2 regions of the Metabacillus sp. KH_069 genome follow, and region 1 is predicted to be linked to the other one. Evidence: riboswitches for the same ligand, from Rfam matches in the RefSeq annotation. Region 1 holds a riboswitch; the other holds the start of a gene.
The links. Region 1 has a riboswitch for glycine ahead of AC3ISE_RS21975 (amino acid permease). Riboswitches for the same ligand answer to the same signal wherever they lie in the genome.
Positions count from the first base shown of each region.

Region 2: another riboswitch for glycine. It lies ahead of gcvT (glycine cleavage system aminomethyltransferase GcvT); the one in region 1 lies ahead of AC3ISE_RS21975 (amino acid permease).

Region 1 is NZ_CM174460.1:4,383,663-4,391,357, reverse strand. Features, by position in the region: gene AC3ISE_RS21980 (helix-turn-helix domain-containing protein) at 1-1,028, shown strand, start outside; glycine riboswitch at 1,158-1,237, shown strand; partial or broken gene AC3ISE_RS21975 (amino acid permease) at 1,368-2,721, shown strand; gene AC3ISE_RS21970 (MFS transporter) at 3,048-4,262, opposite strand; gene AC3ISE_RS21965 (aldehyde dehydrogenase) at 4,772-6,076, shown strand; gene rluF (23S rRNA pseudouridine(2604) synthase RluF) at 6,159-6,866, opposite strand; gene AC3ISE_RS21955 (hypothetical protein) at 7,350-7,541, shown strand.
Region 2 is NZ_CM174460.1:2,975,551-2,983,245, reverse strand. Features, by position in the region: gene AC3ISE_RS14980 (DEAD/DEAH box helicase) at 1-823, opposite strand, end outside; glycine riboswitch at 1,129-1,240, shown strand; partial or broken gene gcvT (glycine cleavage system aminomethyltransferase GcvT) at 1,401-2,503, shown strand; gene gcvPA (aminomethyl-transferring glycine dehydrogenase subunit GcvPA) at 2,529-3,875, shown strand; gene gcvPB (aminomethyl-transferring glycine dehydrogenase subunit GcvPB) at 3,868-5,328, shown strand; gene AC3ISE_RS14960 (rhodanese-like domain-containing protein) at 5,418-5,789, opposite strand; gene AC3ISE_RS14955 (lipoate--protein ligase family protein) at 6,009-6,845, shown strand; gene AC3ISE_RS14950 (vitamin B12-dependent ribonucleotide reductase) at 7,171-7,695, shown strand, end outside.

The DNA of each region.
Region 1 (7,695 bases):
TTGAGCTGAGAGAAGTACTAAATGAAGCAGAGAAAGAATACAGCGTAAGCAAGGAAGATCCAGCCGATAAGTATGAAAAACTCATTCAGCTTATAGAGCCCCATGTCCATAAGCTCCAGCAGGGATATGAAGCGGCAAGGCTGCTCGACCTCTATGGGCGCAGTTTGTACCGGGAAGAGAAGGAATGGAAGGAACCGATTGATAAAGCGGCGGCACTGTATGAGCAGATGAACCTTACTCAAAAGCGGGCGAGTATTGGACTGTTTAGGAGTATTGTTCATTTTATCCGTCACCATTATGAAAAAGCGCTGGAGGTTCTGCTTTTTGAGCGGAAAATGATCGAAGAAAGGTTTGCCTATATCGATCCGATCACGCGTCTTGATCTCGATTATCATGAAGCGGTTTTTCACTTTGCAGTCGGCAGCACAGAGTCTGCAAAGCGCGTGATGAATGATGCGATCGCCTTTTCAAAAGAGAATAAAACGTATTACCTGATCGATGATTTGTACCGGCTGGCGGCTGCTTCCGCCCAAATGGCTGAGGACACAGAGCTGTATAACTACTACATCATGAAATTGAAGCAATATGCTGAATTCTCAGAAGATGAAGGCTCCTGGCTGAGCTATCACATTTTCAGCATCGAATCTCTCATTTCGGTCAAGCACGATTACCATTCCGCACTGGAGATCATCGATTCGTACTTAGAGGATGCTGATTCTATCCTGAAATTCAAGGAATGGTTCTATCTTGAAAAAGGGAAAGCCCTGCATGGCCTCGGGGAATATGAAGAAGCCATCCGGTATTTGGATCAGGCGGAAGTTCCGCCCTACCATCACCACCCGTTTGATCTGTCCCAGTTTTATTTGAGCAATACGTACAAAGCCCTTTGCTATGAAAAGCTTGGGAATTCAGATAAAGCTTTGGCAGCCGCCGGGACAGCGGTGGAACAGTTTGAGTCGATGCCGGATTCGCCGTATAAGGAGTTTAGCAGGAAGACTTATGAGGAGCTTGGCGGAATGAGTGGGTAAACCTGCTAATAGGAAGATAACCTGAATTCATTGACAAACCCCTCCCCACCCCCTACAATTAATCATTATTCAGAAATACTCAAATTTAATATAAAGCAAGCTATGATGGCTGTGGATCACACTACAGCCGGAGCAGCTTCTGGAGAGACCGCTGATAGTGGCGGCGCCGAAGGGTTCACAATCTCAGGCAAAAGGACAGAAGAGTATGAAATTGGGGTTTGGTTTACTCGTTTTTGCGGGGCGGCAAATGCTATTTTGGTATTCTTCAAAAAGAGATTGGGATTCTTCCAGTCTCTTTTTTTATTGGATTTTTTTACAGCTTAGAAGGAGGAGTTCAGAATGGCACAGCAGGAATTGAAGAGAGATTTGGCGAACCGCCATGTGCAGCTGATTGCAATTGGCGGAACGATTGGAACGGGGTTGTTTTTAGGTTCGGGCAAGGCGATTCAGCTTGCGGGACCGTCGATTATATTCGCTTATTTGATTGTCGGGGTTGCATTGTTTTTTATGATGAGGGCGCTTGGGGAAGCTGCTGCTGTCAAAGGCGGGATATGAATCGTTTACGGATATTGCGGAAGATTATCTTGGGCCGCGGGCGGCGTTTGTGACAGGGTGGACGTATTGGTTCTGCTGGATCATGACGGCGATGGCCGATGTGATTGCGGTCGGTGTGTACGTGCAATACTGGTATGACATTCCGCAGTGGGTTCCGGCGCTTGTGTGTTTGCTTCTTTTACTTGGGCTCAATCTCCTCACGGTGAAGCTCTTTGGGGAATTGGAGTTCTGGTTCGCGCTGATCAAGGTGGTGACGATTCTTGCTCTGATCGTGGTCGGGGTGATCTTGATTGTGATGGGCTTTCAGACAGATGCGGGAGCTGTTACGGTGAGCAATCTGTGGGAGCACGGCGGCTTGTTTCCAAACGGAATGAGCGGATTTTTGCTTTCGTTTCAGCTGGTTGTGTTTGCATTTGTCGGGGTGGAACTGGTTGGTGTGTCGGCGGCGGAAACGTCCAATCCGAGAAAGAACATTCCGTCTGCCATCAACAAAATACCGCTCAGGATCTTGTTTTTCTACGTCGGCGCTCTAATTGTCCTGCTCAGCATCAATCCGTGGACGGAATTGAATGCTTCGGAGAGTCCATTTGTGAAGACGTTCAGCCTGATCGGCATTCCGCTTGCGGCGGGAATCATCAATTTCGTTGTTTTGACGTCTGCTGCATCTGCCTGCAACAGCGGGCTGTTTTCGACAAGCCGTATACTGTTTACGTTAAGCAAACGTGACCAGGCGCCGTCCTCCTTCAGAAATCTGACGAAACAGCATGTGCCGGGCAATGCGCTGTGGCTGTCAACTGCAATCGTATCAGCGGGTGCGCTTCTCAGCAAGCTGATTCCCGAGCAGGCCTTCGGCATTGTGACGACAATCAGTGCCATCTGCTTTATCTGGGTGTGGAGCGTGATTTTGATCTGTCATATTAAATACCGGAAAACCCGTGAGGACCTGCATGCTAAATCAGCATTCAAAGCTCCGTTTGCGCCGTTCATCAACTTTGCGGTGCTGGCGCTGTTCGGACTGATTCTGATCGTGATGCTTGTGGCGGATGAGACACGTCCGGCGCTGATGCTGACGCCTTTGTGGTTTATATTGCTGTATGTTTTGTTTCGATTTAAAAGAAAATCCATTAATAGAGCATAACGAAATGTGCGCAAGTGCTAATTTGAATTTAAGCGCACTTTCAGAATGTAGAAGGAATGTGCAGTGTTCTAATCCGAGCTTAATCGCACATCCTGGCTGTAGCAGAAGACTGGAAGTGTTCTAATCGGAGTTTAATCGCACATCCTGGCTGGAGCGGGAGAACAGAAGTGTTCTAAACCGCCATTAATCGCACAATCCCGGCTGCAGCAGAAGTGCGGAAGTGTTTTAATCCGTGAACTGAAGGTCGGAACCAGAAAAAACACAAAGAAGTACCAAAGAACTAAGTTCTTGATACTTCTTTTTTTTCTTTTATTTGGTGGATTCTATCAAGAAATCCGCAGCTTCTCTCTATGGGTGGTGTCCTGTTGCTTTTGGTCTAAGCGATGGCTTAGGAAAGTTAGGAGACTTGCGGAGATGGCAACTAGTCCGCCGACCCATGTCACATTCATCAAATCTCCTTGATGGTAAACGATTCCGCCTAGTGCGGAGCCAAAAGCGATACCGACATTGCTTGCGACTGGCATCAATGAAGCGGCGAGTCCTGTTGCTTTTGGCTGATAAATACCGGCAAGGTCGATCAAATAAAGCTGGGTGGATGTTGTTAAAAGAATGGCCATTAATGACATCAGGCCAATGTTAACCAATCCGAAAATTAAATTGTTTGTTGTCCAATATAAACCGATCAGGACAATGGCTTGCACGAGAAAAACAAACCTGAGACGTCCGATCGCATTGTGGCTGGCAATTTTGCCGGCGAGTATGTTGCTGAAAATCGAAATAAATCCGTAGCCAAACAAAATCAAACTGATTGAACTGCTTGGCGCTGCCATTTCTTTAAGGATTGGAACGAGGTACGTAAAAACGGCATACGTTGCTCCGAATCCAAGAGATGGAATGAAAAAAGCCATTAAGATTCGCGGGTGTGTCAACAAAGAAAATTGATCACGCATCGAACTTCGGGCTTGCCTTTGCATATCAGGCAAGACGAAGAAAGATGCTAAAAATGCAATTCCCCCAAGAAAAGTGGTTAACAGGAAGGTTGCATTCCAGTCGTACCAATCAGCGATTAAAGTACCTATTGGAACTCCGATCACGTTTGCAAGAGTAAAACCGCCAAAAACAAATGAGATGGCAAGGCCGCGTTTTGCGATCGGCATGGTTTCACTGGCAACAATCATGGCAAGTGAGATTAAAACCCCTGTTACAATCGCCGTCATCATTCGAAGTCCAAGGAGCAGGATATAGCTTGAGGATATGACGCACAAAGCATTCAGAATGATGAACGCTCCTATCAAAAACAACATCCATTTGCGCTTTGGAAAATGGCTTGTTGCAGACATGACGAGTGGTGTGGCAACGGCAAACGTAATCGCAAATGCAGAAACAAGTGTGCCTGCTTTTGAATTTGTTATATGAAGACTCGAGGAAATATCGGTCAAGATTCCGACGATAACAAATTCGCTTGTCCCGAGAACAAATGTTAATAAAGCAAGTGTTAATATGAGCAGCCAATGCCGCTTGGTCAATTCTATGTTGTCCATAATTACCTCTTTTCTTAGATGTACATAAATGTGTTGCATGGCAAATAAACAATCTAACTATCATACCATAATACATTTTTACGCTTAATAAGGTAGGTGCCATTTATTATTACCAGCTATGGAAAATAGTAATTAGCCGATATTTTTTTGTTATGAAATTTTATGGAAGGGCAAATTTCCATTTAACTAGAATTCATAAAAAATAGGGATGTCCGTTTAAAAATAGTTGAATTTGATTTTGGTAAATAAAGGAGAGTTTGATGAAGTGAAGAGCCTGTCACGCCCTAGTTTTATCCGGTTTTTAAATGAAGCGTGTCATGAAGGGTTTCTTCAAAATCAAAAAAATTGACCCAACTCTTATAGAGGAGTAGAATCGTCATCAATTCGAATGAGGAATGTCTATTAATATAATAGAGGTTTAGTAAACAGATAACATCCACAAAACCATTAAGAGGTTTTATCCTTTTCTTTTTTTAAAGTATTTAAAAACGATCTAAGGAGAGTGCAATATGGAAAACTATCAAGAACTCACAGCGAAGCAACAGTCATTTTTCCGCAGCGGGAAAACAAAAGATGTGCAATTTCGCATTGATGCATTAAATAAATTAAAAGAGCTTATGTCGTCACATGAACAAGAAATTATTGACGCTGTAAAAGCCGATCTTAATAAACCTGAAGTAGAAGCAAAGCGTGCTGAGATTGGTCTTGTTTTAGGAGAAATTAACTTTATGATTGAGAATTTATTTTCTTGGTCTGCTCCAAAAGAAGTGGAAACACCTTCGACTCATGCAGGTGCTGCAAGTTTTATTGTGCCTGAACCCTATGGATCTGTACTTGTGATTGCACCATGGAACTATCCGTTCCAGCTTGCAGTCAATCCGCTTGTAGGAGCCATAGCAGCTGGGAACTGTGCCGTATTAAAACCTTCTGAGTTAACACCTCGGACATCCGGTCTTTTGGCTAAGATGATTAATGAAAACTTCCCAGAAGAATTTTTATGTGTGGTTGAAGGTGAAGTTGAAACGAGCACATCTCTGTTAAAAGAGAAATATGATTATATCTTCTTTACCGGCAGCACAGGAGTAGGGAAAATTGTTGCAGAAGCGGCAGCAAAACATTTGACCCCAGCCACACTGGAGTTAGGCGGTAAAAGTCCTGCTATTGTGCACGAGGATGCTGACCTGGGTGAAGCAGCAGCACGTATTGCGCGCGGGAAATTTGCTAATGCTGGCCAAACATGTGTGGCGCCGGATTATATCCTTGCACATCGGAAAGTAAAAGATCAATTGATCTCTAAGCTGAAAGATGTCATCACAAAAACATATGGAGAGAACGTTTCTGAAAATCTGGATTTCCCGCATGTGGTGAGTGAACGGCATTTTGATCGTTTGCACCAATTCTTAGAAAATGGAGATTTAGCAGCCGGAGGTAAATCAGATAGATCGCGCCTATTTCTTGAACCGACGATTTTAGACCATATTTCTTGGGAAGACTCTGTGATGCAAGATGAAATATTTGGCCCGATCCTGCCTGTACTCGTATACGACGAAACTTCAGAAGTGATTGAGGCAATCGTACAGCGTCCAAAACCATTAGCTCTATATCTTTTTTCTGATGATGAAGATGTACAAGATGAGGTGTTTCATTCCATTTCATTTGGCGGAGGTGCGATTAACGATACCATTAATCACATGACCTCTCACTATCTTCCATTTGGCGGCGTAGGTGAAAGTGGGATGGGGGCTTATCATGGCAAAGCAAGCTTTGATACGTTCACGCATTTCAAAAGCATTCTTAAACGCTCGTTTAAATAAGAAATAACAAGACGAACAAATCGAATGCAAAAGATTAGAGGATGAGCCGGGCTTTTAATAAGCTTCAGCTCATCCTCTGTTTTTACCACTCTTTCGGCTCGTAGTTTAATTCACTGAATAGCTGAGTGCGTTCTTTTTTCGATAGATCCCTCCACTGGCCGGGCGGAAGATTTCCTAAATGGATATTCATGATCCGGACTCTCTGCAGTCTTAAAACCTGGTATCCGAGTTCTTCGCACATACGGCGGATTTGGCGGTTCAATCCTTGTTTTAGGATGATTTTAAAGTCATATTTGGAAAGCTGTTCTACTTCGCAAGGAAGGGTTTTAGTCCCTAATATTTTCACACCGCTTGCCATTTTCTCCAGAAATTCGGGAGTGATCGGCTTGTCTACTGAAACGTTGTATTCTTTTTCATGTGCATTTTCGACACGCAGAATTTCGTTTACAATATCTCCGTCATTTGTGAGGAGGATTAAGCCATCTGAGTCTTTGTCCAGACGTCCAATATTGTAAATTCGCAAGGGGTGATTAACCAAATCAATAATATTTCCCTTTACGTTTTTTTCTGTTGTGCTGGTAATGCCTACAGGTTTATTGAGCGCGATGTAAACATTATTTCTAGACACTTGGATAGCGCTCCCGCTCACCCGGACATCGTCCCCTGGCTCAACCCGGTCTCCTATTTTTGCTTTTCTTCCATTAATCGTGACTCTTCCTTCTTCAATTAATTTATCGGCGCCTCGTCTGGACGCTTTTCCAGATTCACTAATAAATTTATTAATACGCATACTAATCACAGCCTTAAGTGAGAATTGTATAGTTAAGAATACCTCAACTCTCACCATGTTCTCAAGTGCCGTCTTGAATAACTGCAAATGCTGGACCGGTGATATTGTTTGTTTTCATTTAATGACTTATGATTGTGTTCAGATTCACTAGTAATAAATTTTCCTAAAAAGCAGTTCTATATATACTAGAATATTTCTGAATGAACTGGATGTAAGAATGGATTTTGAGAAAAAATAAGGCACTTTTCGTATACTTTGTTGCTTTTAGAATAGATATTTTAAACGATAAGTGGATTGCAGCGGAAGGAACTTGACTCCTGCGGGAAATAGAGCAAAATGGGAAATTCAGGAGGCAAAGCCGAGGAGGCTCCCAGCCGGACCGCGGAAAGCAAGTTCCTGCAGCGAAAAGGAACGGACAACATTCAAAATCGAAAATAAAAATCTATGCGAATATAGCCTTAAATAAAAAGGAGTGAATAGTGTATGAAATATTTCAAATCACAGATGAAACAGCTGATTAAAGAAAACCCGGAATTGCAAGACAAGCTGAATGGACTGATGAAAGACCACAGACTTGAGAAAAACTTTGCACTCAAAGCTCTTTACCATGCAGAGGTTGCAGAAGGCGGAAAATATCAGCTTGATTATCAGGCGCTGGACTTGCCTAAAAGGTAAGTCTTTTTTGTACAGAGATGATAGTCTAGTTAGTATTTTACATAAATCGGTTCACTGATAACCGCAAAACAAGGCCTTAACCCATGCTAGAAGCGGAGTTGCGGTCTTGTTTTTTTTGCAGCTGGGACCTTTTCGAGGAACTTCTTCCTTTTTT
Region 2 (7,695 bases), 1.4 Mb from region 1:
CAACATGGCGTTTAGGCCAGTCAATTCCGGTATCGCCGCGGCGGTTTCGAATCATTACCTTGTTGACAAGCTCCTGCAGATGCTCATGATGTTCGAGTGAGCGATTTTTTGCTGAGAAAACTTCTGAAAAATAAGCTTCGTTTCCAAGATGACCGGGTTTAAGAAGAGAGACAAGATTGAAAATCTCTTCTACACGGTTTTGGATTGGAGTTGCTGTCAGAAGCAGGCAGTATTTCTTTTTCAGGCTCTGAACAAATTCATAGTTTTTTGTTTTATTATTTTTGAGTTTATGAGCCTCATCTATAATGACTAAATCATATTGCTGGGCAAGGACAATTTCCCTGTGAGGACTTCGTTTTGCTGTATCAATAGAAGAAACAACCACATCACATGCTTCCCATACATAGCTCTTTTTCTGCTCAACAGCTGGAATATAGAATTTTTCATGCAGTTCTCTTGCCCATTGTGAAACAAGGGAGGCCGGCACAAGAATTAAGATCTTATTGGCCAGTCCGCGGATCATATATTCTTTTACAATCAGTCCGGCTTCAATCGTTTTTCCAAGCCCTACCTCATCTGCCAGTATCGCTTTGCCGTTCATATGCTCTACTACTTGTCTTGCAACCTCTAATTGGTGAGGAAGCGGTGTGAAATCGGTCAGATGATTTGGTGCCTGCAAGCCTTCAAATGAAGGAACAATTAAATGTTTTTGCACTTCACAGGCGAGTTTGTAATTTTCCCAGCTTGCCCAGGGTCCATCATCTTCAAGTTTCTTAAAAAAAGTATCCTGCCAGGAGGAATCAAAGTTGATTTTTACATTCATTAATGACAGCCCTTTCAAGAAAAGGTATTGTTATACTGGATCGTTCACTTTAAAGTGTGAATTCGTAGTTTATTATGATAAAATACAAATAAAATAGGTTAAACACGAACATTAAACTAAAATATATGTTTAATATTTGTGTAAAAATAGATTGATGAATATTGTTCATAATGGTAGGATGTTAATAAGTAAGAAAGTTGCTAACATACTTACTTTTCAGTCAGCAAGCTTCTTTTGTCAAAAATGTCAAAATGTCAAAGAATGTTATTTCTTAGTATGACCAGTTTTAAAGAAAATATGAGCGAATGAGAACAAGGGGAGAGACTGCCGGCGGCTTCATTGGATGTATGCCGCAAACGCAGCGCCGAAGGAGCAAACATCTGTGAATCTCTCAGGCAAAAGAACTCTTGTTTGACGCAACTCTGGAGAGAGTTTGTGAAAGCAGCAAACCACCAAAGGGGAAAGCTTTGCATATATTGGCAAGGTAAACTTTCAGGTGCAGGGACAGAGACTTCCTTTTTACATAAAAGGGGGGTCTCTGTCCTTTTTTTATACTTTTTGGGGAGGCGATTTGATTATGGCGGATTTAAAGCGAACACCATTATTTGATGTTTATAAAGAGCATGGAGCAAAGACCATTGATTTTGGAGGATGGCATTTCCCGTTCAATTTTCTTCTATTAAAGAGGAGCACGAAGCCGTTCGGGAAATGGCAGGCTTATTCGATGTTTCGCATATGGGTGAAATTGAAGTGACAGGCACGGACAGTCTCGCTTTTCTTCAAAAAACGATGACGAATGATGTTTCCCTGCTGAAAGACGGCGGAGCCCAGTATACGGCTATGTGCTATGAAGATGGCGGAACAGTGGACGATTTATTAATTTATAAAAAATCAGACTCTCATTATTTATTAGTCGTAAATGCTTCAAATATTGAAAAAGATTATGATTGGCTGGTCTCGCACAAATTCGGAGATGCAGAGCTGCATAATGTTTCATCTGAAATTGCCCAGCTGGCCATACAGGGTCCAAAAGCTGAATCAATTCTACAACAATTAACAGAAACAGATTTAAGTGAAATCAAGTTTTTTAAATTCAAAGATGACGTTGTCATAAATGATGTAAAAGCGCTTGTCTCAAGAACGGGTTATACAGGCGAAGACGGCTTTGAAATCTATTGCCCTTCTTCAGAAGCGCCTTCCCTTTGGAGTGCGATTTTAAAAGCAGGCAAAAATGATGGAATTCTTCCTTGCGGTTTAGGGGCACGCGATACACTGCGCTTTGAAGCAAATCTTCCTTTGTATGGCCAGGAGCTTACTAAGGACATTACTCCGATTGAGGCAGGAATTGGCTTTGCGGTAAAACCGAATAAAGAGACAGACTTCATCGGGAAAGATGTATTAAAAGAACAAAAAGAGAATGGCACAGCAAGAAAGCTTGTCGGTATAGAGATGATTGACAAGGGGATTCCAAGGCATGGTTATGAAGTATTTCATGGAGACGAACAAATCGGCGAGGTAACGACCGGCACTCAATCTCCTACATTAAAGAAAAATATAGGCTGGGCTCTGCTGAAAAAGGAATTTGCAGAACCAGGCTCTGAAGTGAGTGTTCAGGTGCGCAAGAAACGCTTAAAAGCAGTTGTAGTTTCAACACCTTTTTATAAACGACCAAAAAAATGAACTAGTTTGAAAGGGGAACACATCCATGAAACATCGTTATTTGCCGATGACAGAACAAGATCAGCAGGAAATGCTTGACGCTGTCGGAGTATCTTCTATAGATGAGCTTTTCTCAGATATTCCCGAGAGTGTGCGTTTTCAGGGGGAATACAAGATCAAACAAGCAAAGTCTGAAACGGAACTTGTAGGTGAGCTGAGTGAGCTTGCTTCTAAAAACAAGGATTTAAGAAGCAATGCTTCTTTCCTTGGCGCAGGTGTATATGATCATTACATGCCGATCATCGTAGATCATGTTATTTCACGATCAGAGTTTTATACAGCCTACACTCCGTATCAGCCTGAAATATCACAAGGCGAGCTTCAGGCCATCTTTGAATTTCAAACGATGATCGCTGAGCTTACTGGAATGGATGTTGCAAACTCATCCATGTACGACGGCGGTACTTCTCTGGCTGAAGCTGCCATGCTTGCTGCCGGTCAAACAAAAAAGAAAAAAGTCATCGTTTCAAAAGCTGTTCACCCGGAAAGCAGAGATGTTCTGAAAACATATGCAAAAGGACAGTACATTGAAGTAGTAGAAGTGCCAGTGAAAAATGGCGTAACCGATCTTGAAGCTTTAAAAGCGGAAATGTCAAACGATGTTGCGGCTGTCGTTGTGCAATATCCAAACTTCTTCGGGCAAGTCGAGCCGCTTAAAGACATTGAACCTATTGCTCACACAGGAAAGAGCATGTTTATCGTGTCTTCTAATCCGCTTGCGCTGGGAGCTTTAACACCTCCTGGGAAATTTGGAGCTGATATTGTGGCAGGCGATGCTCAGCCATTCGGTATTCCTACTGCTTTTGGCGGACCGCACTGCGGATATTTTGCTGTAACTCAAAAATTGCTCCGCAAAGTACCGGGACGATTGGTTGGACAAACGACAGATGAACAAGGCAGACGCGGGTTTGTCTTAACCCTGCAGGCACGTGAGCAGCATATTAGACGTGACAAAGCGACTTCTAATATATGTTCAAATCAGGCTTTAAATGCTTTGGCAGCCTCGGTTGCCATGACTGCACTGGGAAAAAAAGGCGTAAAAGAGATGGCTTTGCAAAATATTCAAAAAGCAAATTACGCTAAAAAAGAATTTACTGCAAGCGGGATTGAAGTTCCATTTGAAGGGGCAATTTTTAACGAATTCGTCATTAAATTAAACAAACCGATTAAAGAGGTAAATGCGAAGCTTATTCAAAAGGACATCATTGGAGGTTTCGATTTAGGCAGTGTATACCCCGAGCTTGAAAACCACATGCTTGTTGCGGTAACTGAATTGCGCACAAAAGAAGAAATTGACTTATTTGTTAAGGAATTGGGGGATGGACATGAATAAGCAGGATCAGCCATTAATATTTGAACTGACAAAACCAGGACGAACAGGCTATAGTTTGCCTTCATTGGATATCCCTGAATTGGCAGCAGATGAATTGATTCCAAGTGAATATTTGCGTGCAGATGATGCTGAACTTCCGGAAGTATCTGAACTTGATATCATGAGACATTATACAGCTCTTTCCAAGAGAAACCATGGAGTTGATTCCGGGTTTTATCCGCTTGGATCCTGTACGATGAAGTACAATCCGAAAATTAATGAAAATGTTGCGCGTATGGCAGGATTGGCTCATATTCATCCATTACAGGATGAGAGTACAGTTCAGGGTGCACTTGAGCTAATGTATGATTTACAGGAGCATCTCATTGAAATTACCGGAATGGATGAAGTTACACTTCAGCCTGCAGCAGGAGCTCATGGTGAATGGACCGGCCTGATGATGATCCGTGCTTATCATGAAGCGAACAATGACTTGAACCGGACTAAAGTAATTGTTCCTGACTCGGCTCACGGAACAAATCCGGCATCTGCCACTGTAGCGGGATTTGAGACGATTACGGTTAAATCAAACGAACAGGGGCTTGTTGATCTTGATGATTTAAAGCGTGTGGTAGGGGACGATACAGCTGCGCTTATGTTGACGAATCCTAATACCCTGGGCCTTTTTGAAGAAAATATATTGGAAATGGCGAAAATTGTTCATGATGCAGGAGGCAAGCTTTATTACGACGGTGCAAATTTAAATGCCGTACTAAGCAAGGCACGTCCCGGCGATATGGGATTTGATGTCGTTCATTTAAATCTTCATAAAACATTTACCGGCCCTCACGGAGGAGGCGGTCCTGGATCTGGTCCAGTCGGAGTAAAAGCTGATCTGATTCCGTACTTGCCAAAACCTGTTTTAGTAAAAAGAGATGATAAATATACGTTTGACTATGACCGCCCGCAGTCTATCGGCAGAGTAAAGCCATTCTACGGAAACTTCGGAATCAATGTCCGTGCATATACTTATATTCGCACAATGGGACCTGATGGATTAAAAGCGGTGACGGAATATGCAGTACTAAACGCCAACTATATGATGAGAAGACTTTCAGAAGCTTATGATCTGCCATTTGACAGACATTGCAAGCACGAATTTGTTCTGTCAGGCAAGCGCCAGAAAAAATTAGGGGTCCGTACGCTTGATATCGCAAAAAGGCTGCTTGATTTCGGCTATCATCCGCCAACAATCTACTTCCCGTTAAACGTTGAAGAATGCATCATGATTGAACCGACTGAGACAGAATCAAAAGAAACGTTAGATTCATTTATTGAGGCGATGCTCCAAATCGCAAAAGAAGCGGAAGAAAACCCTGAAATCGTCCAGGAAGCCCCGCATACGACAGTTGTCAGCCGCTTAGATGAAACAACAGCAGCAAGAAAACCGATCTTGCGTTATCAAAAGCAATAAAAGATGCAAAAAAAGGATTCGCTCTTCTGCGGATCCTTTTTTCTATATTAGATAAAAAAGGGTCTGCAGAACTGTCTGCAGACTTCTTCTTATTTCTTTGCTTTAATTTTACCGCCCCAGCCCTTAAAGCCGCCTTTTAGCATGTAAAGATCATTGTAGCCTTTTCTTTTCAGCATTTGAGCTGTGCGTCCGCTTCTGACAGTGTTTTGGCAGTAGATGTAGACAGGCTGATCTTTGCGGATTTCCTTATGTCTTTGTCTCATTTGAGATAAAGGAATGTTTCTTGCTCCAAGAATATGTCCGCCGTCAAATTCATTTGGTTCACGGACATCAATTAACTGAGCTTTTCTGTATCCTGCTCGGAATTCTTCTTCCGTTAATGTTTTCATAATTTTACGCTGGTAAAAATAAGAGTAAATCGTGTAGGCTGCTAGTGCACCTAATAGAATCAATAAAAAAATCCATGTTGTCAAGCTGACCCGACTCCTTTATAAGCAACTTTTCTAAGACAAGTTCAAATGAACTTTAATAATATTGGACAACTACTATTATATAAGAGCAGGATCAAATTGTCATCTATGAATAAGACATAAATATTTTCAACCTTGCCTTCTTTTTGATAGACTAGGTAAGGCACAGAAAATGAAATACATACTTATCATGGAAAATGGGGTATGAAGATGGCTAAAGAAACTTGGAGATTTATTGATTCAGGGAATTGTTCCCCGTCCTATAATATGGCATTAGATGAAGCGCTGCTTGAATGGAACAGTCAGGGAATGATCCCGCCGGTCATTCGTTTTTACGGCTGGAACCCGGCCACTCTTTCAGTTGGATACTTTCAGAAAGCCGAAAAAGAAATTGATCTTGATGCCGTTAAAGAGTACGGGCTGGGATTTGTCCGCAGGCCGACAGGAGGCAGGGGGGTTCTTCATGACAAAGAGCTGACCTACAGCGTCATCGTGTCAGAAGAGCATCCTGAAATGCCAAAGACTGTAACAGAAGCATATAGAGTCATATCTGAAGGTATTCTTCAAGGTTTCAGGGAACTGGGACTTGATGCATATTTCGCCGTTCCGAGAACCGAGGAAGAGAAGCAGGGGCTTAAGAATCCTCGGTCTGCCGTATGTTTTGACGCACCCTCCTGGTATGAACTTGTTGTAGAAGGACGCAAGGTAGCAGGGAGCGCTCAAACGCGCCAAAAAGGAGTCATTCTTCAGCACGGCTCCATTTTGCTCGATATAGATGAAGAAATGCTTTTTAATCTGTTTAAGTATCCAAGCGAGCGGGTAAAAGAACGAATGCAGAAAAATTTTAAAAATAAGGCAGTAGCTGTCAATGCGTTGCGTGAAATTCCTGTTACTCTGGAGGAGGCAAAGCATGCATTTAAAAAGGGCTTTGAGATGGGTCTGAATATTTCGCTTGAGCCTTATACACTGACAGATGAAGAACATGCATATGTAGAGAAGATTGCAATGGAAAAATATGATACAGATGAGTGGAACTATAAACGATAAGCGACTTGAACTTAGTCGCTTTTGTTTATTTTTTTGTGATGGTTTTCAAATTATTTCAAACCATTCCTTATTTTTCTAACTTCAAGATCTCTTCGGATTTTGCAAGCGACAAAATTCATCAAAAAAAGTGATTATGGAGTTCCTACCTTCTTTTTTCTCATTATTTCTGCTTCATTTGTGCAGTTATTAATTTGACAAAATAAAATAGGTTTGCCTGTTTATCCATATATAGTATTGTCGAACGAAAATAGAATACTATATATTGATAAATGGGTCGCTTTGTGATAAATTAAATCAAGTAAAGATAGATAGGGGAGTTGTTTGAATGACCGTAGCACTAAATGAAAATTTAAAACTTGATGTGGACAAGCTGAACCACGATATTACATTGTTTCCCCAAGTTCACCCAATAACTGATGACATGAAATTGACACACAAAGGGGTATCGCGTTTAGTCATGCTTGACCGATACACGTTTAAAGACACTGAAAAGCTGACATTATCAAAAGGGGATTTTGTCGTTCTGACGATCAAAGAGGATCCAAAATTCCCTGCAAGAGGGCTTGGCTATATTTTAGAGATTGACTGGCAGACTAAAATGGCAAGTGTACAGGTTGAAGAAGAGTACCGCCATTCACTTGAAAAGCCTGAAGAGGTTGAAACGGGAGTTATCCATCGTTCTTTGGATGTCATTGAAAAACCGCTTGAAGTATTTTACGAGCAAATTGCAAAACGAAATGCAACAGGGCTTGCATCTGTTGAAAAAACAGAAGAGAAGCGGAATGAATGGTTCCAGAAGTTCTATCAGGAATTGGTCGGATTGAACTTTGTGCCGGCGGGACGTGTTTTA